Regions from separate parts of the Paradevosia tibetensis genome, predicted to be linked through region 2. Evidence: predicted binding sites of a transcription regulator. Region 2 holds the regulator's gene; each other region holds the start of a gene.
What was found. Region 2 encodes PhoB, which activates phosphate uptake and scavenging genes when phosphate is short. Its sites were predicted from a motif close to TGTCATNNANCTGTCAT; they were not measured.

Region 1 (7,450 bases), 520 kb from region 2:
TGACCCGTCGAGGACGAGCAGCGGTCAACCGTCGCGTCGTGGATGACCACCGGCGTGCCGTCCCCGAGGAGGGAGACGTCGAACTCGACCCAACGCGCGCCCTGCCCATAGGCCGACCGGAAGGCCGACAGGGTGTTTTCCGGGGCGACCGCCGATGCACCCTTGTGGGCGTGGACCTGGTCGATCCGGAGGCCCGCCCCTCTGGTGGGGCGCTCCGTGCTAGTTGCCGCTATTGCGCTCATGGCAGGTTCAGTCGGTCCTTTTGCCGCTCTCTTGATTGAAGGGGTGGAAGTCTGCGTGCCGGGCGTGAAGCATGAGCGTCGAGCCCTCCGCGATCTGCGGCCGGCCCTGGACGAGCACGACGATCACCTGGTCGGAGCCGGCCAAGCGCGCATGGATATGGCTTTCTCCGCCAGCGGGCTCGACGAGTTCGACGGTGGCTTCGAGCTTGGCGTGCTCTTCGGCCGGGGCCGCCAGCAACAGGTGCTCGGGGCGAATGCCCACGATATCGGTGCCTGCGGGGAGCGAGCCGGTCGCCCCCTTGAAATGGGCCACGGGCACCAGGTTCATCGGCGGAGAGCCGATGAAGCTTGCGACGAACAGGCTCGCCGGGCGCTCGTAGACTTCCACGGGCGTTCCGACCTGTTCGACCAGGCCATTGTTCATCACCACCAGCCGGTCGGCGAGGGTAAGCGCCTCGAGCTGGTCGTGGGTGACGTAGAGGCTGGTGGTCTTGAGGCGGCGCTGGAGGCGACGTATTTCCACGCGCATCTGGACGCGCAGCTTGGCGTCGAGATTGGAGAGGGGCTCATCGAAGAGGAAGGCCGCCGGCTCGCGCACGATGGCACGCCCCATGGCAACGCGCTGGCGCTGGCCGCCGGAAAGCTGGCGCGGCTTGCGGTCGAGGAACTGGCCGATCTCGAGAATATCGGCGGCTTCCTTGACGCGCTTGTCGATCTCCGGCCGCGGCACGCCGCGGTTCTTGAGGCCGTATTCGAGGTTCTGCCGCACGGTCATGTGCGGGTAGAGCGCATAGTTCTGGAACACCATGGCGATGTCGCGCTCGGCCGGCTCGGCCTTGTTCACGTTCTTGCCGCCGATGCTGACGGTGCCGCCGGATACCGTTTCCAGGCCGGCGACCATGCGCAGGAGCGTGGACTTGCCGCAGCCGGAGGGGCCGACGAGGACGATGAACTCACCATCGGCGACGTTGAGGTCGATGCCCTTCACCGCCAGGCCGTTGCCGTAGTCTTTCTTGATGTCAACGAGATCGATCGTTGCCATGTTACTTCTCCGTTTCGGTGAGGCCTTTGACGAACAGGCGCTGCATTCCGATGATGACGAGGACGGGAGGAAGGCCGGCGAGGATCACCGCCGCCATGACCGTGTGCCATTGCGGGTAGCTGTCGGCGACGTCGGCCATGCGCTTGATGCCCATCACGACGGTGTACTGGTCCGGGTTCGTGGTCACGATCAGCGGCCACAGGTACTGGTTCCAGCCCAGGATGAAGAGGATCACGAAGAGGGCTGCGATATTGGTGACCGAGAGCGGCAACAGGATATCGCGGAAGAACTTCATCGGCCCTGCCCCGTCGACGCGCGCCGCCTCCATCAGCTCTTCGGGAACGGTCAGGAAGAACTGGCGGAAGAGGAAGGTGGCCGTCGCCGAGGCGATCAGCGGCACGATGAGCCCGCCGTAGTTGTTGAGCAGCCCCAGGTCCGCCACAACCTTGAAGGTCGGCACGATACGCACTTCGACCGGCAGCATCAGCGTGATGAAGATCAGCCAGAAGGCAAGCGTGCGGAAGGGAAAGCGGAAGTAGACGATGGCGAAGGCCGACAGGATCGAGATGGCGATCTTTCCGATCGCGACGCCCAGCGCCATGATCAGCGAGTTGAGCATCATCGGCCCGAGCGGCGGCGCGCCCGAGGTCGACATGCCGCTGGTCAGCATGGTCCAGTAGTTCTCGATCATGTGCGGCCCCGGCAGGAGCGGCACGACGCCCGAGTAGAAGTCGTTGGGGCCGCGCGTCGAGGCGATGAAAGCCAGGTAGACGGGGAACACCACGACCACCACGCCGATGATCATCACCAGGTGCGAGAGGAAGTTGAGGATGGGACGGTTTTCTACCATTTGCGCCTCCTCAGTACTGCACGCGCCGCTCGACGAAGCGGAACTGGATGGCGGTTAGGGCGATGACGATACCCATCAGAATGACCGACTGGGCAGCGGAGGAGCCGAGATTGAGGCCGATGAAACCATCGAAATAGACCTTGTAGACGAGGATCTCGGTGGCGCGGGACGGTCCGCCTTCTGTGGTCGCGTGGATGACGCCGAACGTATCGAACATGGCGTAGACCACGTTGATGACCAGCAGGTAGAAGGTCGTCGGCGACAGCAGCGGGAAGACGATGGTCCAGAAGCGCTTGACCGGGCCGGCGCCATCGATGGCCGCCGCTTCCTCGAGCGATTTCGGGATGGATTGCAGGCCAGCCAGGAAGAACAGGAAGTTGTACGAGATCTGCTTCCAGGTGGCGGCGAGCACGATGAGGATCATCGCGTCGTTGGGGTTGATCATGTGGTTCCAGTTCACCCCGAACGCCCGCAGCGCGTAGCTGAGGATGCCGATGGTCGGGTTGAACATGAACCACCAGAGGATGCCGGCGATGGCCGGCGCAATGGCGTAGGGCCATACCAGAAGGGTGGAATAGACCTTCGAGGAGCGCAGCATGCGGCTGGCCGTGACGGCCAGGATCAGCGCGACCACCATCGAGAGGACGGTGACGCTGATCGCAAAGATCGCCGTCACGCGCATCGAATTGAGGTAGTTCGGATCCTCGAACAGCTTGGAATAGTTGGCAAACCACACGAACGTGGTCTTGAAGCCGAAGGCGTCTTCGCGAAGGAAGGATTGCCAGAAGGCCTGGGCCGCCGGCCACAGGAAGAAAACGAAAGTCACGGCCAGCTGCGGCAGAAGAAGCAGGTACGGCAGGACCTTGTTTGGAAAGACGGTGCGCTTGGTCTGCATCGGCCTATCTCGGGTTCGGGGCAAAAGGAAGCCCGCGGGTTGGCGCGGGCTTCCGGTGTGCAGGCCAGGCCTTACTGGTTGGCCGCCTCGAACTCGCGCAGGAGCTGGTTGCCCTTGGCAACGGCTTCGTCGAGAGCTTCCTTGGCAGTCTTCTGGCCGCCCAGCATCGCAACGGCTTCATCGGAGATGATGTTGCGGATCTGGACGTAGTTGCCGAAGCGGATGCCCTTGGAGTTCTCGGTCGGGGTGACGCGGGTCAGCTGCTTGATGGCGATGTCGGAGCCAGGGTTCTTCTCGTAGAAGCCCTGCGAAATACCCAGGTCGTAGGCAGCCTGCGTGATCGGCAGGTAGCCGGTGTACTGGTGCCAGGCGGCCTGGACTTCGGGCTGCTGGAGGTAGGTGAAGAACTTGGCCACGCCCTTGTACTCTTCGGCCGGACGGCCCTGGAGGGTCCAGAGGGTGGCGCCGCCGATGATCGAGTTCTTCGGATCGGTGGTCACGTCATCGTAGTAGGGCAGCGGAGCGAAGCCGACCTCGAAGTCCTTGGCGTTGTTGATGACGCCGGCGCGGGAAGCGGACGAGTTCATGTAGATCGCGCATTCCTGCGAGTAGAACAGCGGGGGAGCATTGTCGCCGCCGCCCGGGCCGCCGAATTCAAACACGTGGGAATCCTGCCACTTCTTCAGGTTTTCCCAGTGGCGTACGGAGAGGTCGTTGTTGAACGTGAACTCGGCATCCAGGCCGCCGAAGCCGTTGGCCTTGGTGGAATAGGGCTGATCGTGGATGGCGTTCAGGTTCTCGAGCTGCACCCAGGCGATCCAGCCGGTGGTGAAGCCGCACTTGGCAGCGCCGGAGTCGATGATCTTCTGGGAGAATTCCTCGACCTCTTTCCAGGTCTTGGGGGCGACTTCCGGGTCAAGGCCGGCTTTTTTGAACACGTCCTTGTTGTAGTACATGATCGGGGTGGACGAGTTGAACGGCAGCGAGAGCACGTTGCCTTCGGTGTCCGAGTAGTAGCCAACGACGGCCGGAAGGAACTTGGACTGGTCGAAGGGCTCGCCCATGTCCTTCATGAGCTGGTAGACCGGATAGACGGCGCCCTTGGCGCCCATCATGGTGCCGGTGCCGACTTCGTAGACCTGAATGATGGCAGGCTGTTCGTTGGCGCGGAAGGCGGCAATGGCGCCGGTCAGGGCCTCGTCATAGGAGCCCTTGTAGACCGGAACGATCTCGTAGTCGCTCTGGGTCTTGTTGAAGTTGGCAGCGATTTCCTCGAGCTTGGCGCCCAGTTCGCCACCCATGGCGTGCCACCACTGGATCTTGGTCGCAGCTTCGGCGGTGGAAGCGAAAGTGAGCGCCGCAATAGCGGTCGTGGCAAGCAATGCAAGCTTGTTCATAGGTCTCTTCCCTTTTAGGTCCCCTCCAGAAGGTCGATTGCCTTCCTTGGTCGAAACGCTAGCAATCGAATTTTCATATGGCAACATGAAAAGTTCATATGAAAATGGAGGTGGACAAGTGTGGGTTGGTTCGGATGTGAAGGCCATCGCGGCCGTCGCGAGGAATAGGCGGACCTGATTGCACTTTTATGACATGAACGCGTGATATCAGCATCTTTGCGCGAACATTCGAACGAGGAGGCGTTAGCTCTCCTTGCTTCCTGAACGTTCATATGAAAATCTGAGGTCCGAAAAATGCCGGACGTTTGCGCGGAAGGAGGATGCTGCGCAACCGGATGGCGACAAGGGGGTTTCGACCTTGCGGCTGTGCGCGCATTGTTAGCGTGAACAATCACCCCCGACTCAACGGAGGAAAGGCATGTATCTCACTGTCGTACACCTGGTAGCGGCCATCGTGCTGCTGATCTGGGCCGTGCGTATGGTGCGAACAGCGGTGGAGCGCTCCTATTCCACCCAGCTCAGGCGCGTGCTCGCCTTTGCCAGTTCCAGCAAGCTGGCGGCCGCCAGCTCGGGGGCCACGATGGCCATCGCCCTGCAGAGTTCGACTGCGGCGGCGCTCCTGGCCATCGGATTTGCGGGCAGCGGCCTGATGACGGCCAGCACGGGCATTGCTGTGCAACTGGGCGCGGCGCTCGGATCGGCCCTCGTGGCCAGCATACTCTCGCTCGATCTTTCCTGGCTCACCCCCCTGCTCATCATCGCCGGCGGCGGCCTCTTCCTCAAGGGCAGCGCCCGACAGACCAAGCAACTCGGCCGGCTCATCCTCGGCCTCGCCTTCACCCTGATTTCGCTCCAGATGATGTCGGAGGCCACGGCGGCCTGGCGCGACAGCCCGATCCTTGCCATGGGCGTGGGTTACCTGCGCAACGACCTGATCACGGCGTTCCTGCTCGCTGCCCTGCTCGGCTGGGCCATTCACTCCTCGGTGGCCGCGATCCTGCTGATCGCCTCGTTCTCGGCGCATGGTCTCATACCGGTCGAGATGTCGGCCGCGCTGGTGCTGGGCGTCAACACCGGCGGCGCCGTCATCACGGTCATCCTCACGCGGGCGATGGACGTGCGCGCGCGGCGCATAGCGCTGGGAAACCTGGTCTTCCAGGTCCTGGTGGCCGTCGCGCTGCTGCTGGTCCTGCAGTTCGTCCGGCCGCCGCTGGAGTTCATGGAAGCAATGCCCGGTTCGGACGTCATCGTCTTCCACGTCGCCTTCAATCTTTTCCGCGTCGCGGTGTGCCTGCCGTTCGTTTCCCAGATGGCCAGGTTCACCGAACGCCTGCTCAAGCCGGCGCCGAGCGACACCATGGACGTGGCGCGGCTGCGCCAGCCGGCGCTTATCCGCGAAGCCAAGGCCAATCCCGACACCGCCCTCGCCAGCGCGACGCGCGAGCTGCTGCGCATGAGCGAGCTGGTGGAAGTGATGCTGCAGCCCGTGATGGATATCTACCAAACCGGGGACAAGGTCGCGATCAAGCAGATCAAGGAGCTGGAGGCGGAGGTCAACAAGTCCAACAGCGACATCAAGCTCTACCTTGCCAGCCTCGATTGGGATTCGATGGATCGCGACCAGAAGCGGCGCGGGCAGGAACTCACCAGCTTCGCCATCAATGTCGAGCAGGCCGGCGACATCGTCGCCAAGCAGCTGCTCAAGCTCGCCGAGCAAAAATGCGAGCGCAATATCAAGTTCTCGGACCAGGGCTGGCAGGAGTTGACGGACCTGCACGCACGCGTGCTCGGCAACATGCAGCTGTCGCTCAACGTGCTCGTTTCCGAGGATCGCGATTCGGCGCGCCAGCTGATCGAGGAAAAGGACGAGATCGGGGCGTTCGAGCGCGAGAGCATCGCCCGGCATCTGACGCGGCTGCGCGCCGGAACGGCGGCGAGTCGGGAAAGCAGCGACCTGCATCTGGAAACCGTGCATGCCCTCAAGCGGATCAACTCGGCACTCTCGGGCATCGCCTATTCGATCCTCTCCGACAGCGGCGACCTTTTGGACAGCCGCCTCAGCAAGGCCGCAGGGGCGCCATAATCGCGCCCGATCCGTTCGGGATAAGCCGAACCTGGGGGCGGTAAACAGCCGCGCGAGGATTTCTATGACGACAAAGGTGTCGCTGGCGACACTGGCGCAGGTCTCGCTGACCGCGACGGTTCCGCATTACAATCTGGCGCGCCTCAAGACGGGCATCATGCATTTCGGGGTGGGCAACTTCCACCGCGCCCATCAGGCCACCTATCTCGACGATCTCTTCAATCTGGGCGAAGGCCACGACTGGGCCATTGCCGGCGCGGGCGTCCGGGCGGCGGACGGACACATGCGCCTGCTGCTCGAACGCCAGGACTGGCTTTCGACGATCGTGGAGGAAGACGGTCATCGTACGACCACCCGCGTGCTGGCGCCGATGGCCGAGTTCCTCGAGCCGGGCGAGACGGACGCGATACTCGATCGGCTGGAAGATCCCGCCATTCGCATCGTCAGCCTGACCATCACGCCGGGCGGATATTACGTCGATCCCACTACCGGGCATTTCGACGCCGATCATCCGGACGTCGTTGCCGATGCCGAAGACATCAACGCACCCCGGACGGTCATCGGATTGATCGTTGCGGCGCTAAGGCGTCGCTGGAACAGCGGGGCCGGCGCCTTCACGGTCCTCAGTTGCGACGACATGCCCGAAAACGGGCGCGTCGCGGCCAGTGCGGTCCTCGACCTGGCGGCGATGGTCGAGCCGGAACTGGCCGGCTGGGTCAGGGCAAATGCGACGTTTCCGAACTCCATTGCCCGGCGCACGGTTCGCGCGGCCTCGGACGAGGATCGCCACCTGCTCGAGCGCAGCTTCGGCATCGAGGCTGTCAGCCCTGTATTCGCCGGTCCGGACCGCGAATGGATCATCGAGGACAATTTCGCCGCGGGCAGACCGGCACTCGAAAAGGTCGGCGTTCGCTTCGTGGATGACATCAACGCGCTGGAAG
Region 2 (7,450 bases):
GGATGGCGCGCGGCGAGTGCGGAATGGGCGCGTGGTGATGGTGGTCGACGAGGTCCGCCAGGATGATCGCCGTGCCGTCCAGCCATGCCGCCTTCATGAGCGTTGTGACATCGGGCTTCATGACGAAATCGCCATAGCCCTTGGCCCAGTTGGCCGCCTCGTAGCCGGGCACCGGCTCCATGTCGATGTCGTTGGCCAGCAGGTAGTCGCAGCCATGCGTTTCGTCGATCGCGCCATCGAGGAAGAACTGCGCCTGGAAGCGCTTGCCGATCAGCCGTCCCTGCATGTCGGGAAAGGCGACGAGCACCGTATCGATCAGGCCCTTTGAAACATCCGATTTCAGCGCGTCGAGCGAATAGGCTCCGGCCATGAGTTTTGCTCCCTCTTCTTGTCGTTGCAGTTCAAGGTTGGGAGCCGCGGAACCCCACGCCCGCGGCCCCCCGGGAGGAAGGCTAGGCCTTGGAGCGATGCTCCAGGGCGAATTCCTCTTCCGGCGAGAGGATCAGCCGGTTCCTGCCCACCGCCGCAAAGTAGATGATGCCCACCACGCACCAGACGATCACCCACACCACGCCCTTGGAGAAGTTCGGGTCCTGCATCTGGTAGAACAGCGTCACCGCCGCGATGATGATGGTGACGATCGCGCCCGGAATGCCCACCGGGCTGCGGAACGGACGGGCGATGTTGGGCAGGTTGCGCCGCAGCAGGATGAAGCTGATCGCCTGCATGATGTAGCTCAGCATCGCGCCGAACACGGCCATGTTGAGCAGCACCGAGCCGATGATGTCGTCGCCCAGCTGCGTTTCCCCGTCGCCGCCCCCGCCATTGGCGAACCAGATGACGAGCATCACCACCAGCCCCAGCGTCGCGCCCGTGATCATGGCCACATGCGGGGTCTTGTGCTTGGAATGGGTGATCGAGAGCGCCGAAGGGAAGTATCCGGCGCGGCTGAGCGAATAGACCTGCCGCCCCTGCGCATAGAGGATGGTGTGGAACGAGGCGATGAGTCCCACCAGCGCCACCACGCCCAGCGCCGTCGCGCCCGCATCGCCGTAGATCTGGCGGAAGCCGAACAGCGCCGGCTCGAGCGAGGACGAAAGCGCGAACGAGCCCACGCCCACGATCGAGGGGTTGAGCAGCACGATCATGAAGGCGGAAAGCACCAGCGTGGCGAAGCCGAGCAGGATGCCGCGCGGCATGTCACGTTTTGGGTCGACCGATTCCTCGGCCGCCAGCGGCACCTGCTCGATGGCCAGGAACAGCCACACCGCGAAGGGCAGGGTCGCCAGCACACCCGAGAAGCCGAACGGGAACCAGGGGCCGTTGCCCTCCGGCAGTTCCACCGCCGCGCCGTCCGGGCCCACCCCGATATTGAGCGCCCAGCGGTTGAAGTCCATGTGCCCGAAAGCCGAGATCCAGAAGACCACGAGCCCCGCCAGCGCGATCAGCGTCACCGTCAGCGTCACCCGGTAGGAGAGCGCCACCCCGAAGATGTTGAGCCCCAGGAAGATGAGGTAGAACACCACCCAGAGCACCGGATAATAGGCCGGCTCGATTCCCGTGATGGAGCCGAAATAGGCCGAGATGAACGTCACGATCACCGCCGGCGTCAGCACGTATTCGACATTCTCGAAGAGGCCCGTGATGAACCCGCCCCAGGGTCCCATCGAGGTGCGCGCGAACGAATAGGCCGCGCCCGTATGCGGCAGCGCCGGGCTCATCTCGGCGATCGAGAAGACCAGCCCCAGATACATGATGGCGATGATGATGCCGGCCACCAGCATGCCGCCCCAGCCGCCCGTGGCGAAGCCGAAGTTCCAGCCCGAAAAGTGACCCGAGATAACCGCGCCCACGCCCAGCGCCCACAGCGACCACACGCCTGCATAACGCTGCAGCCCGCGTTTCTCGAAATACGACTTGTCGCGCGAGGCGTACTTGACGCCCCCGCGACCCACTAAGGGTGTCTCAGCCATTTGTCCCTCCTGATGGATGCCCCTGGATCGATGGTGACAGAACCGGTTGCCGTGCCGCCAACGTCCCTCGCGCGGCCTGTAGGCACCGGGCCAGCCGGTTCGACCACAAGGCCACCCCGGCGGGTTCGAGAATCTCGTCGTTTCGGATCTCGATCATGGTGGAATCGAGCCCGCGCCCGTCCCCGTGATGTTCGAGCGTATAAGTCACTCCGTTCAATGCTGCATAGGGTTCGTTCCAGCCGATGTTGAGCGCCCGGTCCTCATCGAGGAGCGCATCGCGCAATGCGGCCGTGAAAGCAGGGTTGGTGCCGTGGATGAGCCCGATCGGCCATGGCCGCGGCACGTCCTTGTAGACCGGTGTGAACGAATGCACCGTCACCAGGATGGTCTCCCGCCCGGCCGCCTTGCGCCGGTCCAGTAGCGCGCCGATGGCTTGATGGAACGGGGTATGGAACGCCACGATCCGGTGCGCCCGTTCGAGCGGGTCGATTTTCGCATTGCCCGGTATCGTCGTGCGTTCGCTGATGGCGGGGATGAGATCGGGTGCTTCATGGTCGCGGTTGGCGTCGATGATGAGCCGGCTCACCGTCGAATAGACCAGGGGCGCGTCCAGCGCCTCGAGTAGCCCCAGCGCCACCGAAAGTGCCCCCGGATCCCAGGCGATATGGCTCACCCGCTCGCTCGGCTTGAGGCCGAGATCGCCATATTCGGGTGGGATGCGGTTGGAGGCGTGATCGCAGACCAGCACGAAGGGGGAGGACCCTTCGGCGTTGTTGACCTGAACCGGCTGCAGTCTCGACCCATCCATGAGAGACACGCGATTTTTGTTCGGTTAACGTTTGCAACAGTTGTTCCGTATCGGCGATATCTGTCAATATTGAAATTGTCGTTTCAGCGTCTGCGAGGGGGATGACCGTGGAAAGTCCGAGCGTCGAGGCCCGTATCCACGAAGCCAACCACCGGCTCACCGCCGCCGAGAAGCGCGCCGCGCGCGGGCTGCTCGCCAATTACCCCACCATCGGCCTGGCCCCGGTCGCCGAGTTCGCCCAGCAAAGCGGGGCCAGCGCCGCCACCGTCCTGCGCTTCATCGCTCAGCTCGGGTTCAAGTCCTATCCCGATTTCCAGCGGTGCCTGCGCGAGGAGCTGGAGGAACGCGCCAAGTCGCCCCTGCAGCGCAGCCTCGCCGCCGTCCGTCACCAGACCGCCATCGGCGACTTCCTGGGCGATTTCTTCTCGCAGGTGACCTCCAACATGCACGCCTCTGCGGCGCGCATACCCACCTCCGAGTTCGAGGCCGCCAGCGCCCGCCTCGCCGATCTCAAGCGGGGCTGCCATATCGTGGGTGGCCGGTTCACCGATGCCATGGCCAGCTACATGGAAGCGCATCTGCGTCTCGTGCGCCCCGGCGTGCGCCGCCTCGATGGCCGTCCCGCCGCCCGCAACGACCAGCTGCTCGATATCCGCGCCGATGACACCGTGGTGCTTTTCGATATCCGCCGCTACGACGCCGACCTGCTCGAGGTCGCCGCCAGTCTGGCGGCGCGTCGCGCCTTCATGGTGCTCATCACCGATGAGTGGATTTCCCCGCTCTCGCGCTACGCCAAGATCGTGCTGCCCTGCCGCATCGCGGTCGATCGCACCTGGGATGCCAACACCGCCATCTTCGCGCTCACCGAGGCCTTGATCGCGCGCGCCACCGAACTGGCCTGGCCGAGCGCGGAAAAGCGGATGGGCTCGGTCGAGCACAATTAGCCTCGGCGGGAAGAAGCGCGCCGGCAGAGACCCACCAGCGCGCTTTAGTCTCAGCTCGCCGCCGCGAACTGCTCGTCGAAGGAATAGCCGGCGCCACGTACCGTGCGGATCGGGTCGGCGCTCTTGCCGCGATTGATGGCCTTGCGCAGCCGTCCGACATGCACGTCCACGGTTCGCTCGTCCACATAGACGTCGTTGCCCCAGACGCCGTCGAGCAGTTGCTCGCGCGAATAGACGCGGCCGGGGTGACGCATCAGGTATTCGAGCAGGCGATATTCCGTCGGCCCCAGATGCACCTCGCGGCCGGAGCGGCGCACGCGGTGGCTGGTGCGGTCCAGCTCCAGGTCGCCCGCCTTGAGTACGGTGGTGACGAGTTGGGGGTTCGACCGGCGCAGCAGCGCGTTGATGCGGGCCAGGAGCTCCGGGATGGAGAACGGCTTGACGACGTAGTCGTCCGCGCCCGTCGCCAGGCCGCGCACGCGCTCCTCTTCCTCGCCGCGCGCCGTGATCATGATGATCGGCACGCGGGCGGTTTCCTCGCGGGCGCGCCAGCGGCGGCAGAGCTCGATGCCCGAAAGGCCGGGCAGCATCCAGTCCAGGAGGATCAGGTCGGGGATCTTCTCGCGCATCTGGTCGGCGGCTTCATCGCCGCTCGCCGAGGAGAGCACGGTGAATCCTTCCGCCTCGAGGTTGTAGCGCATCATCAGCGCCAGATCGGCCTCGTCTTCGACGATCATGATCGTTGCAGGCATTTCAGCGGTTCCGGGTGGGGGAAAGGCTGGGGGTTCGCGAGATTACTCGCGAACCTGGGTCCGGTGGAGGTCTTCGACGTCGCCCGAGAGATACCGGCCGGTGTCGAGATAGAAGGCGGCCTCGGCGATGTTGGTGGCGTGGTCGCCGACGCGCTCGAGGTTCTTGGCGCAGAACAGCAGGTGCGTGCACTGCGTGATGTTGCGCGGATCCTCCATCATGTACGTGAGCAGTTCGCGGAAGATCGAGGTGTAGAGCGCATCGATCTCGTCGTCGCGGTTGCACACGGCAATCGCGGCCGCCCCGTTGCGGGTCGAATAGGCATCGAGCGCCGCCTTGAGCTGGGCCAGGATCAGGTCCGTCATGTGCTTGAGCCCGTTGTAGAACTTGGGCGCGAGCGACAGGCCTTCGATCTGGAGGGCGCGGCGCGAGACCTGCTTGGCCATGTCGCCGACGCGCTCGAGGTCGTTGGCCACGTGGATCGAGGTGATGATCGAGCGCAGGTCCGTGGCCATGGGCTGGCGGCGGGCGATCATGGAAACCGCGGTTTCGTCGATCTTGCGCTGCATCTCGTCGATGCGCTTGTCGGCGGCGACCGTCTGGCGGGCGAGGTTATGGTCGAGCTTGAGCAGCGCCGTGGTGGCGTTCAGCACGGCCGCTTCCACCTCCCCGCCCATCTCGGAAATCGACCGGGCCAGCTGGGTCAGCTCATCCTCGTAGGAGGAGACGATGTGTTCGCTCTGTAGGGTGGGCATCTAGGGCTCCTTAGCCGATACGGCCAGTGATGTAGTCCTGGGTCTTCTTGTTGACCGGATTGGTGAAGATCTCTTCGGTGACGCCTTCCTCGATCAGCTTGCCGAGGTGGAAGAACGCCGTCTTCTGGGAAACGCGGGCGGCCTGCTGCATCGAGTGCGTCACGATCACGATGGTGAAGTTCTCGCGCAGCTCGTCGATGAGCTCTTCGATGATGGCGGTGGCGATCGGGTCGAGCGCCGAGCAGGGCTCGTCCATCAGCAGCACTTCGGGCTTGGTGGCGATGGCGCGCGCAATGCACAGGCGCTGCTGCTGCCCGCCCGAAAGCCCGGTGCCCGGGGAGTCGAGGCGATCCTTGACCTCCTCGAACAGGCCCGCGCGGCGCAGCGAGGAGACGACCACTTCATCCATCTCGGCCTTTGTGCGGGCCAGCCCATGGATGCGCGGGCCGTAGGCCACGTTCTCGTAGATGGACTTGGGGAAGGGATTGGGCTTCTGGAACACCATGCCGACACGGGCGCGCAGCTCGACCACGTCGATATTGCGGTCATAGATGTCGTCGCTGTCGAGCAGGATCTCGCCGGTCACTCGGCAGGAGTCGATGGTGTCGTTCATGCGGTTCAGGCACCGCAGGAACGTCGACTTGCCGCAACCGGACGGGCCGATGAGCGAAGTCACGCGGTTACGCTCGATGTCGAGGTTGACGTCGAACAGGGCCTGCTTCTCCCCGTAGAAGACCGAGACGTCCTTGCCGCGGATCTTGACGGGAACGGTGCTTGCGGGCGCCGGAGCGGTGTCGAGGGTCATAGCTTCACTCATTTGTCGGTCCTACCAGCGGCGTTCGAAGCGTTTGCGAAGGATGATGGCGGTGATGTTCATCACGGCAAGGAAGGCCAGCAGCACGATAATGCCACCGGAAGTGCGTTCCACGAAGGCGCGTTCGGCTTCGTTGGACCACATGTAGATCTGGACGGGCAGGGCGGTCGCCGGCTGCAGCGGGGTCGCCGGATAGTCCGCCACGAACGCCACCATGCCGATGAGGAGCAGGGGGGCGGTTTCGCCCAGGGCGCGGGCGAGGCCGATGATGGTGCCCGTGAGCACGCCGGGCATCGCCAGCGGCAGCACGTGGTGGAACACCATCTGCATGCGCGAAGCGCCCAGGCCCAGCGCCGCCGAGCGGATGGAGGGCGGCACCGAGCGCAGCGCGGCGCGGGTGGCGATGATGATGGTCGGCAGCGTCATCAGTGAGAGCACGAGCCCGCCCACGATCGGCGCCGAGCGCGGCATGCCCATGAAGTTGATGAAGACGGCCAGGCCGAGGAGGCCAAAGACGATCGAGGGGACGGCGGCCAGGTTGTTGATGTTGATCTCGATGATGTCGGTCACCCGGTTCTTGGGGGCGAACTCCTCCAGATAGATCGAGGCGGCAACCCCGATCGGCAGGGCGACGATCAGGACGATCAGCATCATGTAGGCCGAGCCGACCATGGCCACGCCCAGGCCCGAAGCTTCCGGGCGGCTGGAGGCGCCATAGGTGAACAGGCCCCAGTTGAAGGGCGTCGAGATCCGGCCGTGCTGGCGCAGCTCCTCGAGCCAGGCGATCTGCTGGTCGGAAACCTTGCGCTTGGCCTCGGGCACGGAGAGGTCGATCTGGCCCTTGTTGGCGCTGTCGATATCGGCCCCGGCCAGCAGCGCCACCGTCTGGGTGGTGCCCACGATCGAGGGATCGGCCTGAACCATGGCGCGCAGCTGCCCGCGCACCGAATCCGAGACCATGCCCGAAACCTGCTTCATCGCCTTGCTGTCGCTCGGGTCGACCCCGAGCACGGCGGCCAGCGAGAGGCGGGCCACCTGCGGGTAGTTGGCGGTCACCAGCACCTTGGGGTCGCTGGCGCGCTTGTCGCCCTTGTCGATGATGTCGGCAGAGAAGTTCACCGGAATGGTGATGGCCGTCTGCACGAACGCCGTATAGCCCTTGCTGACGATCGAGCCGAGCAGGATCACCAGGAATATGACGCCGAAGGCGATGGCGGCGATACCCATGGCGCGGAAGCGCTGTTCGGCGGCGTAGCGGCGCTTGAGGCCGATATCGCGGCGGGCCGGAACGTCTGCGGCGGAAGCCTGCGTATCCATGACAGCTTGGCTCATTCGTACTGCTCCCGATAGCGGCGGACGATCCACAGGGCGAACACGTTCATCCCCAGGGTGATCACGAAGAGGGT
Region 3 (7,450 bases), 1.2 Mb from region 2:
GACCATGACGAAGAACAGGACGAGCGTGAGCGCGTCGCCCCCGATGCGGGTCGCCAGCTTTAGGTCGCGCCCGATGATGGCCAGGAAACCCTTCACGCGCCCAGCTCCAGGGTCCGTACGCGCGTGCCGTCGGCGATCCTGAGTTCAAGATGGGTGGCGGCAACCGCCAGCCCCCCCGCCGCCAGATGTGCGTCGATCAACTCGCCCACCAGCCGGTCACCGTCCTTGTCGAGTGCAGAAGTCGGCTCGTCCAGCAGCCAGATGGGGCGCGGCGACACCAGCAGCCGCGCCAGCGCCAGCCGTCGCGTCTGCCCGGCCGAAAGATAACCCGCATCGAGACCGGCGATGGATGCCAGCCCGACCCGGCGCAACGCGGCCATGACGTCACCCTCCCCGCCATTGAGCGCGGCCCAGGCCTCGAGATTTTCGGCGACCTTGAGCCGGCCCTTGACCGCCGAGAGGTGCCCCAGGAAATGCACGTCCTCTTCCCAGCGCTCCTCGCCATCCTGTCCGGAAAAAACCACGCTCCCCGCATCGGGACGCAGGAACCCCGCCAGGCACTTCATCAGGCTGGTCTTGCCCGCGCCGTTGGGGCCGCGAAGCAGCAGGATCTCGCCCGGTGCCACGGCAAAACCCACGTCCGCGAACAGCAGCCGCTCCCCGCGCCGCAGGGCAAGGCCGGTTACGCTCAGCGTGCGGGCGGGCAAAGAGTTCGTTAGGGACATGGCTTTCATGTCCTATTGAACTCATAGAGGCACTGGCAAGCTGGAAATGATTTGACTATAAGCCCCTCTAGATTGGACTGGTTCCAATCTCCGAGACGCCCCAACTGGTCCGAGGGACCCCTTCTGGGTCCTATTGTCGCAGGCCTTTTCGGGGTGGAGCGGCCAACCCAAAGCGAAGGCGGTCTCCCGTGACTCAATCCCTCAACAGCTTCAATTCAAAGACGACGCTCACGGTCGGAGGGAAGACCTATACCTACTTCTCGATTCCCGAAGCCGAGAAGAACGGCCTGCCCGGGGTTTCCAAGCTCCCTCATTCGCTCAAGGTCGTCCTTGAAAACCTGCTGCGCTTCGAAGACGGGCGCACGGTCACCAAGGAAGACATCAAGGCCTTTGTGACCTGGCTGACGGAAAAGACTTCCGAGCACGAAATCTCCTACCGCCCCGCGCGCGTGCTGATGCAGGACTTCACCGGCGTCCCCGCCGTGGTCGACCTCGCCGCCATGCGCGACGCCACCGCCAAGCTCGGCGCCGATCCCCAGAAGATCAATCCGCTCGTCCCCGTCGACCTCGTCATCGACCACTCGGTGATGGTCGACAGCTTCGGCACCCCGCTCGCCTTCAACCAGAACGTCGAGCTCGAATATGAGCGTAATGGCGAGCGCTACGAGTTCCTGCGCTGGGGCCAGCAGGCGTTCGACAATTTCCGCGTCGTGCCCCCCGGCACCGGCATCTGCCACCAAGTGAACCTGGAATACCTGGCCCAGACCGTCTGGACCAAGGACGAGAACGGCGAGACCGTCGCCTACCCCGATACGCTCGTGGGCACCGACAGCCACACCACCATGGTCAACGGCCTCTCGGTCCTGGGCTGGGGCGTGGGCGGCATCGAGGCCGAGGCCGCCATGCTCGGCCAGCCCATCACCATGCTGATCCCGGAAGTCATCGGCTTCAAGCTCACCGGCAAGATCAACGAAGGCATCACCGCCACGGACCTCGTGCTCACCGTCACCGAGATGCTCCGCAAGAAGGGCGTCGTCGGCAAGTTCGTCGAGTTCTACGGCCCGGGCCTTGACCACCTCTCCCTCGAGGACCAGGCGACCATCGCCAACATGGCTCCCGAATACGGCGCCACCTGCGGCTTCTTCCCGGTCGATACCGACACCCTTTCCTACCTCACCACCTCCGGCCGCACCGCCGACCGCGTCGCGCTCGTGGAAGCCTATTCGAAGGCCCAGGGCATGTTCCGCGAGACCGCCTCGCCCGATCCGGTCTTCACCGACACGCTCGAGCTCGACCTTTCGACGGTCGTGCCCTCGATCTCCGGCCCCAAGCGCCCGCAGGACCGTCTCGTCCTCGCCGAGGCCAAGGACAAGTTCGCCGCTTCGCTGGTCAAGGATTTCGCCAAGACCGATGATCCCAAGGTCGCCGTGGACGGCGAGGATTTCTCCATCGGTCACGGCGACGTCGTCATCGCCGCCATTACCTCGTGCACCAATACCTCCAACCCTTCGGTGCTGGTCGCCGCCGGCCTCGTCGCCCGCAAAGCGCGCGAGCTCGGCCTCAATTCCAAGCCGTGGGTCAAAACCTCGCTGGCCCCCGGCTCGCAGGTGGTCACCGACTACCTCACCGCCTCGGGCCTGCAGGCCGATCTCGACGCCATCGGCTTCAACCTCGTCGGCTATGGCTGCACCACCTGCATCGGCAATTCCGGCCCGCTGCCGCCGGCCATTTCCAAGGCCGTGCAGGCCGGCGACCTCGTCGCAGCCTCGGTGCTCTCGGGCAACCGTAACTTCGAAGGGCGCGTGAACCCCGACGTCAAGGCGAACTTCCTCGCCTCCCCACCGCTGGTCGTCGCCTATGCGCTGGCCGGCTCGCTCAAGATCGACATCACCAAGGACGCGATCGGCACGGGCAAGGATGGACAGCCCGTCTATCTCAAGGACATCTGGCCGACCAACAAGGAAATTGCCGACATCGTGCGCGCCAACGTCACGCCGCAGATGTTCACCAAGCGCTATTCGGACGTCTTCAAGGGCGACGAGCATTGGCAGGGCATCACCATCGATGGCGGCGAGACCTATGGCTGGAACTCGTCCTCGACCTATGTGCAGAACCCGCCCTATTTCGACGATCTCAAGATGACCCCGGCGCCGGTCACCGACATCAAGGATGCCCGCGTCCTCGGTCTCTTCCTCGATTCGATCACCACCGACCACATTTCCCCGGCCGGTTCGTTCAAGCCCTCGACCCCCGCCGGCATCTACCTCACCGAGCACCAGGTCGCGCCCAAGGACTTCAACTCCTATGGCGCCCGTCGCGGCAACCACGAAGTCATGATGCGCGGCACCTTCGCCAACATTCGCATCAAGAACCAGATGGTGCCGGGCGTGGAAGGCGGCTTCACCCTGGGGCCGAACGGCCAGCAGATGCCGATCTACGACGCCGCCATGGCCTACGAGAAGTCCGAGACGCCGCTGGTGATCTTCGCCGGCAAGGAATACGGCACCGGCTCCTCGCGCGACTGGGCGGCCAAGGGCACCCGCCTGCTGGGCGTTCGCGCCGTCGTGGCGCAGAGCTTCGAGCGCATCCACCGCTCCAACCTCATCGGCATGGGTGTGCTGCCGCTCCAGTTCGCCGATGGCGAAAGCTGGCAGACGCTTGGCCTTAACGGCACCGAAACCGTGACCATCGAGGGCCTCACCACCCTCACGCCGCGTTCGGACGTCGTCGTCAAGATCGTCCACTCGGATGGCCGCATCTCGGAGGTGAAGACCCGCTGCCGCATCGATACCGAGAACGAGCTCGACTACTACAATAACGGCGGCATCCTGCACTACGTGCTGCGCAACCTCGTCGCGGCCTGATTTCGATCCCTCCGAGGGGCGGAAAACCTCCGCCTCTCGGGGACCCCGGCGCGGCCTCCCGGCAACGTGTAGAGGTCGACGTCCTGCCTCTCACCGATTTGACTGGCAGTCAGAAAAATCCGTGCCTAGAACTTTGCCCATGATTTTCAGACCGCTCCTGGGCACATTCCTCGGTTTGCTTCTCGCGCTTCCCGCCGACGCGCTCGAAGTGCGCGTCCAGCCCAAGGCGGTTCTCGAGCTCTTCACCTCCCAGGGCTGCGCCTCTTGTCCGCCGGCGGACGCCCTGCTCACCAAGCTCGCCCAGCGCCCCGATGTCATCGCGCTTTCATACCACGTGGACTATTGGGACTATATCGGCTGGCCCGACACGTTCGGTGCCAAGGCCAATACCGCCCGGCAGAAGGACTACGCGACCCGCTGGGGCAGCAACCGCATCTATACCCCGCAAATGGTCGTCAACGGCGTCAAGGGCGTGGTCGGCTCGCGCCAGCAGGAAATCGACGGCGTCGTACGCTCCACCAAGCTGACCCTGCCCGTCGCGCTCAACACCTCGGACGGCATGCTCGCCATCGACATCGAGGGACAGGCCGGCCTTGCCGATGCAGTGGTCTGGCTCGTGACCTATCTCGATCGCGCCGATGTCGCCATCGAGCGCGGCGAGAACGAAGGCAAGCATGTGACCTACACCAACGTCGTGACCTCCCGGCAGGCGATCGGCATGTGGGAACCGGGCGCCGGCGCCCATCTCAAGCTGCCGCTCTCCGAAGTCATGACCGGCGACAGTAACGGCGCGGTCATCATCGTGCAGGAGGAAGCCGGGGGCCTGCCCGGAAATATTCTGGGCGCTGCGGCATTTCAGCAATAGTGGAGCCCCAATAACAAAACTCCCGCCTGGGCAAGGCGGGAGGAAATCAGTCTGACTGGTCTTTAGGGGCGGCCGGTGTCTGGGCATCGTGGTTTGGGGGCTCGGTCAGCCCGGACACCGGCCACTGGAGGCAATGACGATGTTATGCCGACGCTTTCGGGCGCCAGCGCGGACACATTGTGTTCGAAATTGGGTAATTTCGCGTAGAGCGAGACATAATCCGCTATATCGGACACAGGATGGAAACCGGTGTACAGCAGGCGCTTGCTTCCGCCGGCAAACAACGCGATCATGACGGATCGATGACGTAGCCGACGATGGGAGTATGCAGTTGGCCGAAGGGCAGCAGGGTGCACCCAAGGGATTGAGCCTCGTGCATGTCAACGAGCACCCCTCGCCCCATGCTCCCAACCGTCCGGCGCCCTACGTAGCTTTCGACCGCACCGAATTGAGCCTCATCCTGGCCGTCTACGGCCGCAAGGTCGCCAAGGGCGAGTGGCGCGACTACGCCATGGATTTCCTGCGCGAGCGTGCGGTGTTTTCCGCCTTCGCCCGCAATTCCGAGCGCCCTCTCTATTCCATCGAGAAGCAGCCCAAGCTGCGCAATCGCCAGGGTCAGTACCTTGTAATCAACCAGCAGGGCCGCATCCTCAAGCGCGGCCATGACCTGCGGCTGGTCCTCAACGTGCTCGAACCGCATTTCGCGGTCGTGACGTGACGGCGCCCACCGTAAGGGCGGCAACCGCCGCGGACATCCCCGCGATGAGCGTGGTGCTCACCGCCTCCATCCGCGAGCTCTGCCAGGCCGATCACCAGAACCGGTCCGAGGTTCTGTCCGGCTGGCTGCGCAACAAGTCCGAAGCCGGCGTGCGCGATATGCTGGAAAGCGAGCCAACGACGCTTTACGTGGCCGAGATCGAGGGCCAGATCGCCGGCGTCGGCGCCACCATGAACGACGGCTCGATCCGCCTCAACTACGTCTCGCCCGATTTCCGCTTCCGGGGGGTGAGCCGGGCCTTGATGGCGCATATGGAAGACGCGCTTCGGACGGCCGGCTTCGAATTTGCCACTCTCAACAGCAGCACCACCGCCCACCGCTTCTACCAGGAAGGCGGCTGGGTGGACGTGGGCGAGCCCCAAACCGGGCTCACCCTCGTGGCCTACCCCATGCGCAAGGCGCTCTGAGGACACCGCGTCCTTCTTCTCCAGAGCCGCCTGAATATCTCCGCTCGCGAGGCGCCGTGCATTAGCGCCGGCTCAGGGCGTTGAGGACGCCGAGCGCGCGAAAGAAGCCTAGAGCGCCCTCTGCATGTGGACGATATCGAGCCAGCGGTCGAACTTGTAGCCGAGTTGGGGGAACTCGCCGAGCACCTCGAACCCGAACTTGCGGTGGAGCGCGATCGAGGCCTCCGTCCCGCCGGTGATGATGGCGATCATCTGCTTGAAGCCGAAGGCCTGCGACTGCGCGATGAGCTCAGTCATGAGCTTTGCGCCCAATCCCTTCCCCACCGCATCCGGAGCGAGATAGAGCGTATCCTCGCAGGTGAACCGGTAAGCCGGCCGGGGACGGAAGGTGGACGCATAGGCATATCCGCGGACGCGGCCCTCTTCCTCGGCCACGATGAGGGGGTGCCCCAGATCCACCATATGGCCGAACTTTTCGGCCATGGCCGTTTCGCTGGGCACCTCCAGGTCGAACGTCACCACCGCGTTTTTCACGTAGTGCGCATAGATCGCAGTGATGGGAGCAACGTCCGACCAGTTGAAGGGACGCAGGATGGGTTCGGGCTGGGACACGAGGAAAGCTTCCAAAGCAAAAGGGCCACGGTCGTTTTAGACCGTGGCCCCGATAGCTTCCAACGAGAAATCTTGATCGCTGGAGCGTGTTTTCTTGATGTTAGTTGCGGTTGCCGAACAGGCGCAGCAGCATCAGGAACAGGTTGATGAAGTCCAGGTAGAGCGAGAGAGCGCCCATGATGGCGTTCTTGTGCAGCACGTCGGCGCCATAGGCTTCCGAATAGCTTTCCTTGATCTTCTGCGTGTCATAGGCGGTCAGGCCCACGAAGACCAGCACGCCCACGATCGAGATGCCGAACGAGAGGGCGCCCGAGTTGAAGAAGATGTTCACGATCGAGGCGATCACGATGCCGATCAGGCCCATGAACAGGAACGAGCCCATTCCGGTCAGGTCGCGCTTGGTGGTGTAGCCCCAAAGGCTCATCGCGCCGAACATGGCGGCGGTGATGAAGAACACCTTGGCGATCGAAGCGCCGGTATAGACCAGGAAGATCGAGGACAGCGACAAGCCCATGACGGCCGCGAACGCCCAGAAGGTGATCTGTGCGGCGCCCGTGGAGAGCTTGTTGATCCCGAAGCTGAGCACCAGCACGAAGGCCAGCGGCGCCAGCGCCACCACCCACATCAGCGGGCTGGTGAAGAGCAGGACGCCCCAGTTCGTCAGGTAGGTGCCATCGGCCATCTGGGCGGCGGCGTTTGTGGCATTGGTGGTGATCGCAGCGGCGCTGGCGAAGTAAGCCACCAGGCCGGTCACGACCAGGCCGAGACCCATGTAATTGTAAACGCGCAGCATGTAGCTGCGCAGACCCTCGTCAATGGCGGCGGCGGAGCCGGCCCGCGCAGAGATGGTCGGTCTGTCAAATTGTGCCATTGGTTTCCCTTTCACATAACCAAGTGTGGCTTAGGATCCCAAGGACTTGAGCCACCTGCCGCACAATATGGCGGTGGCGTGTTCCAACTTCAAGGTCAAACCCCTGTGGCACTTGGGCTTTGCGGACTTGTCCGGTCAAACTGATGTGAAGGCAGGCAGCCCCTAACTTGTTGAGTGGCCGCCCCGAGGTCTTTTCCCGCGTCATATTCGTGTTACCGTTCAAGGGCGAGTGTGCCGAATCGGGATGCGTAAACGGGGAGAAAACTCATGCCTCGTCTCTTCACCGGCTTGGAGGTCCCCAAGGAGGTGGCCTTCGCCCTCTCGCTCA
Region 4 (7,450 bases), 2.0 Mb from region 2:
GTCGCGTGGTCGGCAGCATTGGCCACGGCGCTCTCCTTTTAGAAAAACGGCGGTGCCCGCCGGGCAACGGACCGAAAAAGTGGACGCCACTTTTCGGACTCCGTTGCCTAACGAAACGGAGCGCCATCCCCGGGGGGAACCTGGCGCTCCGAGCACCGCCGTCGATAGTTGGAGGTAAGCGGATTAGCCGCCGATCACCGACTTACGCGCGTCGATGATGGTCTGGTAGAAGCTCGGGTCCACTTCGGTGAAGCCCTTGTTTTCGCCCTGGGTGAAGCCCTGGAAGCAGGCGAGGTCCTTGCTCGGCAGGTCCTGGAAGAAGGCCTTGATCTTGCCCTTCCACTCTTCGGGCAGCTTGTTGGAGACCATCAGCGGGCCGTTCGGGATGAGCGGGGAGCGCCAGAGTTCGACGATATCGTCGGTGTCCAGGATGCCCTTGGCGACCATCGAGTGCAGGTTGCCCGAGGAATAGCCCTCGGCCCAGTCACCTACGCCCGAGCCGAACGTGGTGCCGGCGTCGAACTTGTGGTCAAGAACGGCCAGCACCAGGTTCTCGTGGCCGCCGCCGAAGCCGGTCTCCGAGAAGAATTCCTTGATCGGCGCGCCGATGTCCTTGGGCAGCGCGACGTTCGGGACGAGGTAGCCCGAGGTCGAATCCGGGTCGGCGAAGCCGAGCTTCTTGCCCTTGAGGTCGGCCACGGTCTTGAAGCCGGAATCCTTGCGGGCGACCATGAGCGAATAATAGCCGGTCGAACCGTCGGCGCCGACCGTGGTCAGGATCGGATCGACCGCGTTCGGGTCCTTGAGGTAGATGGCCGAATAGGACGAGGCGCCCATCACGGCGATGTCGATGGTCCCGCCGAGCAGGCCCTGGATCACGCCGTTATAGTCCGGCGAGGGGAAGAGCTGCACTTCGGCGACGCCGGTGGCGGCCTTGAGCTCGTCGGCGACGCACTGGGCGTTGCGCATCTGGTCGGCTTCGTTCTCCGAGCCATCCAGGCCGATGCGCAGGACGGTGACGTCCTGGGCGAAGGCGGAGGTGGCGAGCATGGCGAGCGCAGTGGCTGCCAGGAGGGTTTTGCGGAACGCAGTCATGGTTGTCTCCTGTTCGTCGTTTCGCCGAACGCCGCCCTGCGGTTGTCCCGCCTGAGGGTCGTCTCGTCCGGGATTCCTGAAAGTGTTAGTTGGGCAGGCTGACGCCGGCTTCGCCGAGCTGGTTGGCCGCCACGATGTCGGCCGCGTTCTTGCGCTTGCGCTTGGGCTTGTTCGCCGGCTCGATGCTGGTGGAGGTCATCGCCTCCGAGAACGCTTCGTCGAGCCCGTCGGCCCCGTAGATCTGGCGCGCCACATCGGTCGTGAGCTGGTCGGGCGTCCCGTCGAACACCACGCACCCGCCCTGCATGCCGATGATGCGCTCGCAGTAGTTGCGCGCCGTATCGAGCGTGTGGAGGTTCGTGATGACCGTGATCCCGTCATTGCGGTTGATGTCGCGCAGCGAGTCCATCACCACCTGGGCATTGCGCGGATCGAGCGACGCGATGGGCTCGTCCGCGAGGATCATCTTGGGCTCCTGCATCAGGGCCCGTGCAATCGCCACGCGCTGCTGCTGGCCGCCCGAAAGCGTGCCGGCGCGCTGCATGGCGGTCTGCGCGATATCGAGGCGCTCGAGCGCCTTGAGCGCCATCATCTGTTCTTCCTGCGAGAAGATCTTGAGGACCGACTGCACGGTCGAGCGGCGATTGAGCCGCCCCAGCATCACGTTGGTCACCACGTCGAGCCGCGGCACCAGGTTGAACTGCTGGAAGATCATGGCGCAGTCGCGCTGCCAGTCGCGCAGCGCCTGCCCCCTCAATTCGGAAACCTTGAGGCCATCGAAGGAAATCGTGCCTTCGCTGACATCGATCAGCCGGTTGATCATGCGCAGCAGCGTGGACTTGCCCGCGCCCGACCGCCCGATCACCCCGACCATCTGCCCGGCCGGAATGTCGATATCGACCTTCTCGACGGCGACCTTGCTGCCGAACCGGCGCGTGACGTTTTCAATCCTGAGCATGGCCTGCTCCCCGCTTGATTGCAGGAAGCCCTAAGACCCCATCAAGAAGCTGGCGTGAACGGCCCGCGACACTTCCGTGACAATCCAACGCTGAGGATTTCCGGGCCTCTCGGCCTCTATGACAAAAAACAAAGCCCCGGCAACGCCGAGGCATAAGTCACTCTATCCTCGCCCTCTATCTCCCCTAGGGAAGCATAGGGCGCGATCGAGCCAGCAGGTCTCCCTCCCCCCTTGTGGGGGGGGAACAAGGGTGGGGGCTGCCTCACCCCCCATACTTCACCAGAAACTCCTCGCCCGTCAGCGAACGGAAATCCTCGAGCGCCGCGCGCAGTTCGGCATGGCTCCAGTCCCACCAGGCCAGCTTCTGCATCCGCTCGCCCACCTTTTGCGAAAACCGCTCCTTGATGAGCTTGGCCGGCACGCCGCCGACGACGGTGTAGGGCGCCACGTCCTTGGTCACCACCGCGCCCGAGCCGATCACCGCCCCGTCGCCCACCGTGACCCCCGGCAGGATCGTCGTCCCGTGCCCGATCCAGGTATCGTGCCCGATCGTCACCACCCGCGCCTTGCGCCTGGCGAAGAACTCCGCCTCGTGCTCGGCATCCTCGAAATAGTCCCCGGCGCGATAGGTGAAGTGATGCAGCGTCGCCCGCTCGATCGGATGGTTGGTGGCGTTGATCCGCACATGGCTGGCAATGTTGGAGAACTTGCCGATCCGCGCCGAATACACCTCGCAATCGCGCACCAGGTACGAGTAGTCGTCGATCACGCTCTCATAGACATGACTGCGCTCCCCCACCTCCGTATAGCGCCCAAGCTCGGACGCCCGCACCTCTGCGGTCGGATGGACGGAAGGACGTTCGGAGAGGTTTTTCATTGAGATCCTCGTGGGAAACTTGATGTTTGGCGCACCCCCACCCTCGATCCCGCCCCACAAGGGGGAGGGAGGCGATGGGGCGCGATCGAGCCAGCAGGTCTCCCTCCCCCTTGTGGGGAGGGAACAAGGGTGGGGGAAGCTCAAGCCGCCTTCCTGGCCGCAAACCCCGTCACATCCACGATCCGGTCCGCCACCACGTTGCGTACATCCTCGTCATGGAAAATTCCGAGCATCGCCGTCCCTGCCCGCTTCTTCTCGGCGATCATCTCGACCACGATCGCCCGGTTCGCGGCATCGAGCGAAGCCGTCGGCTCGTCCAGCAGCAGCACCGAATGGTCGGTGATGAACCCGCGCGCAATATTGACCCGCTGCTGCTCGCCGCCCGAGAACGTCGCCGGCGGCAGACCCCACAGTCGCTCCGGCAGGTTGAGCCGCGCCAGCAGCTCCTGCGCCTTTACCTGCGCCGCCTCGTGCTCGACGCCACGCACCACCAGCGGCTCGGCCACCACGTCCAGCGCCGATACGCGCGGTACTGTGCGCAGGAACTGGCTGACATAGCCGATGGTGTCGCGCCGCAGCGCCAGCACCATGCGCGGGGTAGCCGCGGCCAGGTCCACCGGCGCGCCCTCGTGCATCAGCAGGATTTCGCCGCTATCCACCGCATAATTGCCGTAGACCATCTTGAGGATCGAGCTCTTGCCCGCCCCCGATGGCCCGCCGAGCACCACGCATTCGCCGGCATTCACCTCGAAATCGACGCCATCCACCACCGGCAGCACCACGCCACCGCGCAGGTGCATGGTGAAGGTCTTGGCGACGCTTTTGACTTGAAGAAGAGCAGTCATCCTCACACCTGCAAAATCGAAGAAACGAGCAACTGCGTGTAAGGCTCGCGCGGATCGTCCAGCACCCTGTCCGTCAGCCCTGCCTCGATCACGTGCCCGTCCTTCATCACCATCATCCGGTGCGAAAGCAGCCGCGCCACCGCCAGGTCGTGCGTCACAACGATCGCCGCCAGCCCCAGCTCGCTCACCAGCGACCTGAGCAGATCCAGCAGCCGCGCCTGCACCGAGACATCCAGCCCACCTGTCGGCTCGTCCATGAACACCAGCCGCGGATTGGTGACCAAATTCCGCGCGATCTGCAACCGCTGCCGCATGCCGCCCGAAAACGCACGCGGCTGGTCGTCGATCCGATCCTCCGCGATCTCCACGCGCCCGAGCCAGTCGATGGCCGTATCGCGGATGCGTCCGTAATGCCGGTCGCCCACCGCCATCAGCCGCTCGCCGACATTGGCGCCGGCCGAAACCGTCATACGCAGGCCATCGGCCGGGTTCTGGTGCACGAAACCCCAGTCCGTCCGCATCAGGAACCGGCGCTCGGCTTCCGAAAGCTCATAGAGGTTCCGCCACACGCCATCGCGCATCCTGTATTCGGCCAGGCCGGAACTCGGCTCGAGATTGGTCGACAGGCAATTGAGCAGCGTCGTCTTGCCCGAACCACTTTCCCCGACAATGGCCAGCACTTCGCCCGGATAGAGCTCGAAGCTGACATCGGCGCAGCCCAGCCGCGAGCCGTAATATTTGGAAAGCCCCGTCACCCGGAGCAGCGGTTCGTCGCTCATTGCGCAGCCTCAAGGTCATGGCCCGCGAGGGCCCCGCGATGGCCGTGCTCGCGCCGGTCCTCGCAATGGTCGGTGTCCGAGCACACGAACATGTGCCCGCCCCTGTCATCGAGCACCACCTCGTCGAGATAGACGCCCGTTGCCCCGCACAGCGCGCAAGGCTCGGAGAATTTCTGCACCTCGAACGGATGGTCCTCGAAGTCGAGGCTGACCACGTTCGTATAGGGCGGCACCGCATAGATCCGCTTCTCGCGCCCTGCCCCGAACAGCTGAAGCGCCCCGGTCATGTGCATCTTGGGATTGTCGAACTTGGGGGTCGGGGACGGGTCCATCACGTAGCGCCCCTCAACCTTGACCGGATAGGCATAGGTCGTGGCGATCTCGCCATGCTTGGCGATGTCCTCGTAGAGCTTCACATACATCAGCCCATATTCCTCGAGCGCATGCATTTTCCGCGTCTCGGTCTCGCGCGGCTCGAGGAAGCGCAGCGGCTCGGGGATCGGCACCTGGTAGACGAGGATCTGGCCCTCGCTCAGCGGCACCTCCGGAATGCGGTGGCGCGTCTGGATGATCGTGGCGTCCCTCGTATGGGTGGTGGTGGCCACCTCGGCGGTCTTGGCGAAGAACGCCCGGATCGAGACCGCATTGGTCGTGTCGTCCGCGCCCTGGTCGATGACCTTGAGCACGTCGTCCGGCCCGATCACCGCCGCCGTCACCTGCACGCCGCCCGTGCCCCAGCCATAGGGCATGGGCATTTCGCGGCTGGCGAACGGCACCTGGTAGCCGGGAATGGCGATCGCCTTGAGGATCGCCCGGCGGATCATGCGCTTGGTCTGTTCGTCCAGATAGGCAAAGTTGTAGTTCGCAATCGCGCCGCTCATTCGGCTGCCTCCTGCATCTCGTCCCGCGCCACGCGCGCATCGTGCTCGGCCCGCAGCCGCCGGATCAGGTCCAGCTCGGCCTGGAAGTCCACGTAGTGCGGAAGCTTGAGGTGCTCCACGAACCCGGTGGCCTGCACGTTGTCGGAATGGGAAATGACGAATTCCTCGTCCTGCGCCGGCGCCACGATGTCCTCGTCGAGCTCGCGCGCCCGCAGCGCCCGGTCGCAGAGCGACATGGCCATGGCCTTGCGCTCGGCCTGCCCGAACACCAGCCCGTAGCCCCGGGTAAACTGCGGCGGCACATTGGCCGAGCCCTTGAACTGGTTGACCATCTGGCACTCGGTGACGCGGATGCGCCCGAGCTTGAGCGGAAAATCCAGTTCCGCCACTTCCAGCTCCACCTCGACCTCGCCGATGCGGATTTCGCCGACGAACGGGTGGGTGCGGCCATAGCCGCGCTGCGTCGAGTAGCCGAGCGCCAGCAGGAACCCTTCGTCGCCGCGCGCCAGCGCCTGCAGGCGCAGGTCGCGGTCGAGCGGGAATTGCAGCGGCTCGCGCGTCAGGTCGCCGATCTCGCCATCCTCGGCCCCTTCATTGCCGAACCCGGTATCGGGCTCGACCAGCCCTTCGTGGGCGAGGAGGTCGGTAACGCGCGGCATGGCCGTATCGCCCGCATCCTGCATATCGGGCTCGGCCACCTCCGCGCCCGCGGCGAGCTCCGGGTCGAGCAGGCGGTGCGTATAATCGAAGGTCGGCCCCAGCACCTGCCCGCCGGGCAGGTCCTTGAACGTCGCCGAAACGCGGCGTTCGACCAGCATGGCGCTGGTATCGATGGGGTTGGAATAGCCGAAGCGTGGCAGCGTCGTGCGATAGGCGCGCACGAGGAAGATCGCCTCGATCAGATCGCCCCGCGCCTGCATGATGGCCAGAGCGGCCAGTTCGCGGTCATAGAGCGAGCCCTCGCCCATGGCGCGATCGACGGCCAGCCCCAGTTGCTCGACGATCTGGTCGATCCGCAACGCCGGCACCGAGCGGTCGCCACGGCGACGGTCGGCAAGCAGCTTGTGGGCATTGGCAATGGCGGCTTCGCCACCCTTTACGGCAACGTACATCTACGCCTCCACAATCCGCGTCGTCCGCGGCAGCCCGACCACCTGGCCGGCGCCCGCGAACAACACATCCACGCCGCACGGGAACAGCTCCCGATTGAGCGCCCACTGCGCGATGAAATCCTCGGTGATGCCCGCAATCGCAAGCGTCTCGGTATCCTTGATGCCGGGCCCGGTGATCGTTCGCCCCGCGCCCTCAAAGCTCTCCACCGCCAGCACCACCGTCGTCGACCGATCCGGATACTCATCGGTTCCAATGGCAAACGCGTCGAGCCTCGGCAGCGTCCCCCACCCGCTCACCAGCGCAAAATCCGCCTCGCGCGGATCGCCGACGATCGGCGCCCCGGTGTGGAACTTGAGCCAGGCCACCACGGCCTCCGACCCCGCCAGCGTCTCATCCAGCCAGACCGGGCAGTCGTGATCGGCCACCGTCAGCGCGACCGCCGCCACTTCCGGCGACAGCGGCGCCGGCGGCATCGCCTCCACATCGATCGGCCGCCTGAGCCCCGGACGCGAAAGCGCGTCCATCACGGAGCGGAACACCGACTGGGAATCCTTGACCAGGTCCGCGAACCCGCCATCGAGAACGAGATTGTCCATCAATCCTCTCCGCGCACCATGGTGAAGAAGTTGACGCGCGTCGCCGCCGTCTCGGCCCGGCGCTGCGCATCGGCCTCCGATGCCGCCTGCTCCAGCAACGCGACCGCTTCCATCACGCGCTGCCGCGCCTCGGTCTGCCACAGCGCATCGAGCGTGGCCGCAACCACCGCCTTCTCGCCATCGCGCCCGAGCGCATAGGAATGCCCGATCTCGCCACCCGGGAGCCGCACCGTCGCCCGTGTCACCGTCGCTTCACCGAGATTGAAGGGCGATCCGCCCCCGCCCGTCCGCCCGCGCACCATGACA

Region 1: a site for PhoB is predicted at 4,604-4,620, ahead of ugpB (sn-glycerol-3-phosphate ABC transporter substrate-binding protein UgpB). Genes of this name have one in related genera too.
Region 3: a site for PhoB is predicted at 4,746-4,762, ahead of FNA67_RS19870 (DUF2794 domain-containing protein). Genes of this name have one in related genera too.
Region 4: a site for PhoB is predicted at 2,119-2,135, ahead of phnC (phosphonate ABC transporter ATP-binding protein). Genes of this name have one in related genera too.

Annotation. Positions count from the first base shown of each region.
Region 1 covers NZ_CP041690.1:1,290,281-1,297,730, reverse strand. Annotated here, with positions in the region: gene FNA67_RS06310 (glycerophosphodiester phosphodiesterase family protein) at 1-242, opposite strand, end outside; gene FNA67_RS06305 (sn-glycerol-3-phosphate import ATP-binding protein UgpC) at 250-1,284, opposite strand; gene ugpE (sn-glycerol-3-phosphate ABC transporter permease UgpE) at 1,286-2,134, opposite strand; gene ugpA (sn-glycerol-3-phosphate ABC transporter permease UgpA) at 2,145-3,029, opposite strand; gene ugpB (sn-glycerol-3-phosphate ABC transporter substrate-binding protein UgpB) at 3,101-4,426, opposite strand; gene FNA67_RS06285 (Na/Pi cotransporter family protein) at 4,845-6,509, shown strand; gene FNA67_RS06280 (mannitol dehydrogenase family protein) at 6,574-7,450, shown strand, end outside.
Region 2 covers NZ_CP041690.1:767,529-774,978, forward strand. Annotated here, with positions in the region: gene FNA67_RS03740 (glutamine synthetase family protein) at 1-370, opposite strand, end outside; gene FNA67_RS03745 (amino acid permease) at 453-1,973, opposite strand; gene FNA67_RS03750 (N-formylglutamate amidohydrolase) at 1,966-2,781, opposite strand; gene FNA67_RS03755 (MurR/RpiR family transcriptional regulator) at 2,889-3,725, shown strand; gene phoB (phosphate regulon transcriptional regulator PhoB) at 3,776-4,477, opposite strand; gene phoU (phosphate signaling complex protein PhoU) at 4,520-5,230, opposite strand; gene pstB (phosphate ABC transporter ATP-binding protein PstB) at 5,241-6,047, opposite strand; gene pstA (phosphate ABC transporter permease PstA) at 6,057-7,376, opposite strand; gene pstC (phosphate ABC transporter permease subunit PstC) at 7,373-7,450, opposite strand, start outside.
Region 3 covers NZ_CP041690.1:4,046,288-4,053,737, forward strand. Annotated here, with positions in the region: gene ccmB (heme exporter protein CcmB) at 1-96, opposite strand, end outside; gene ccmA (heme ABC exporter ATP-binding protein CcmA) at 93-725, opposite strand; gene acnA (aconitate hydratase AcnA) at 914-3,589, shown strand; gene FNA67_RS19865 (DUF1223 domain-containing protein) at 3,729-4,454, shown strand; gene FNA67_RS19870 (DUF2794 domain-containing protein) at 4,780-5,172, shown strand; gene FNA67_RS19875 (GNAT family N-acetyltransferase) at 5,217-5,639, shown strand; gene FNA67_RS19880 (GNAT family N-acetyltransferase) at 5,748-6,251, opposite strand; gene FNA67_RS19885 (Bax inhibitor-1/YccA family protein) at 6,352-7,122, opposite strand; gene thpR (RNA 2',3'-cyclic phosphodiesterase) at 7,390-7,450, shown strand, end outside.
Region 4 covers NZ_CP041690.1:3,168,335-3,175,784, forward strand. Annotated here, with positions in the region: gene phnD (phosphonate ABC transporter substrate-binding protein) at 184-1,095, opposite strand; gene phnC (phosphonate ABC transporter ATP-binding protein) at 1,181-2,053, opposite strand; gene FNA67_RS15480 (DapH/DapD/GlmU-related protein) at 2,316-2,930, opposite strand; gene phnL (phosphonate C-P lyase system protein PhnL) at 3,071-3,775, opposite strand; gene phnK (phosphonate C-P lyase system protein PhnK) at 3,778-4,554, opposite strand; gene FNA67_RS15495 (alpha-D-ribose 1-methylphosphonate 5-phosphate C-P-lyase PhnJ) at 4,551-5,435, opposite strand; gene FNA67_RS15500 (carbon-phosphorus lyase complex subunit) at 5,432-6,547, opposite strand; gene phnH (phosphonate C-P lyase system protein PhnH) at 6,548-7,144, opposite strand; gene phnG (phosphonate C-P lyase system protein PhnG) at 7,144-7,450, opposite strand, start outside.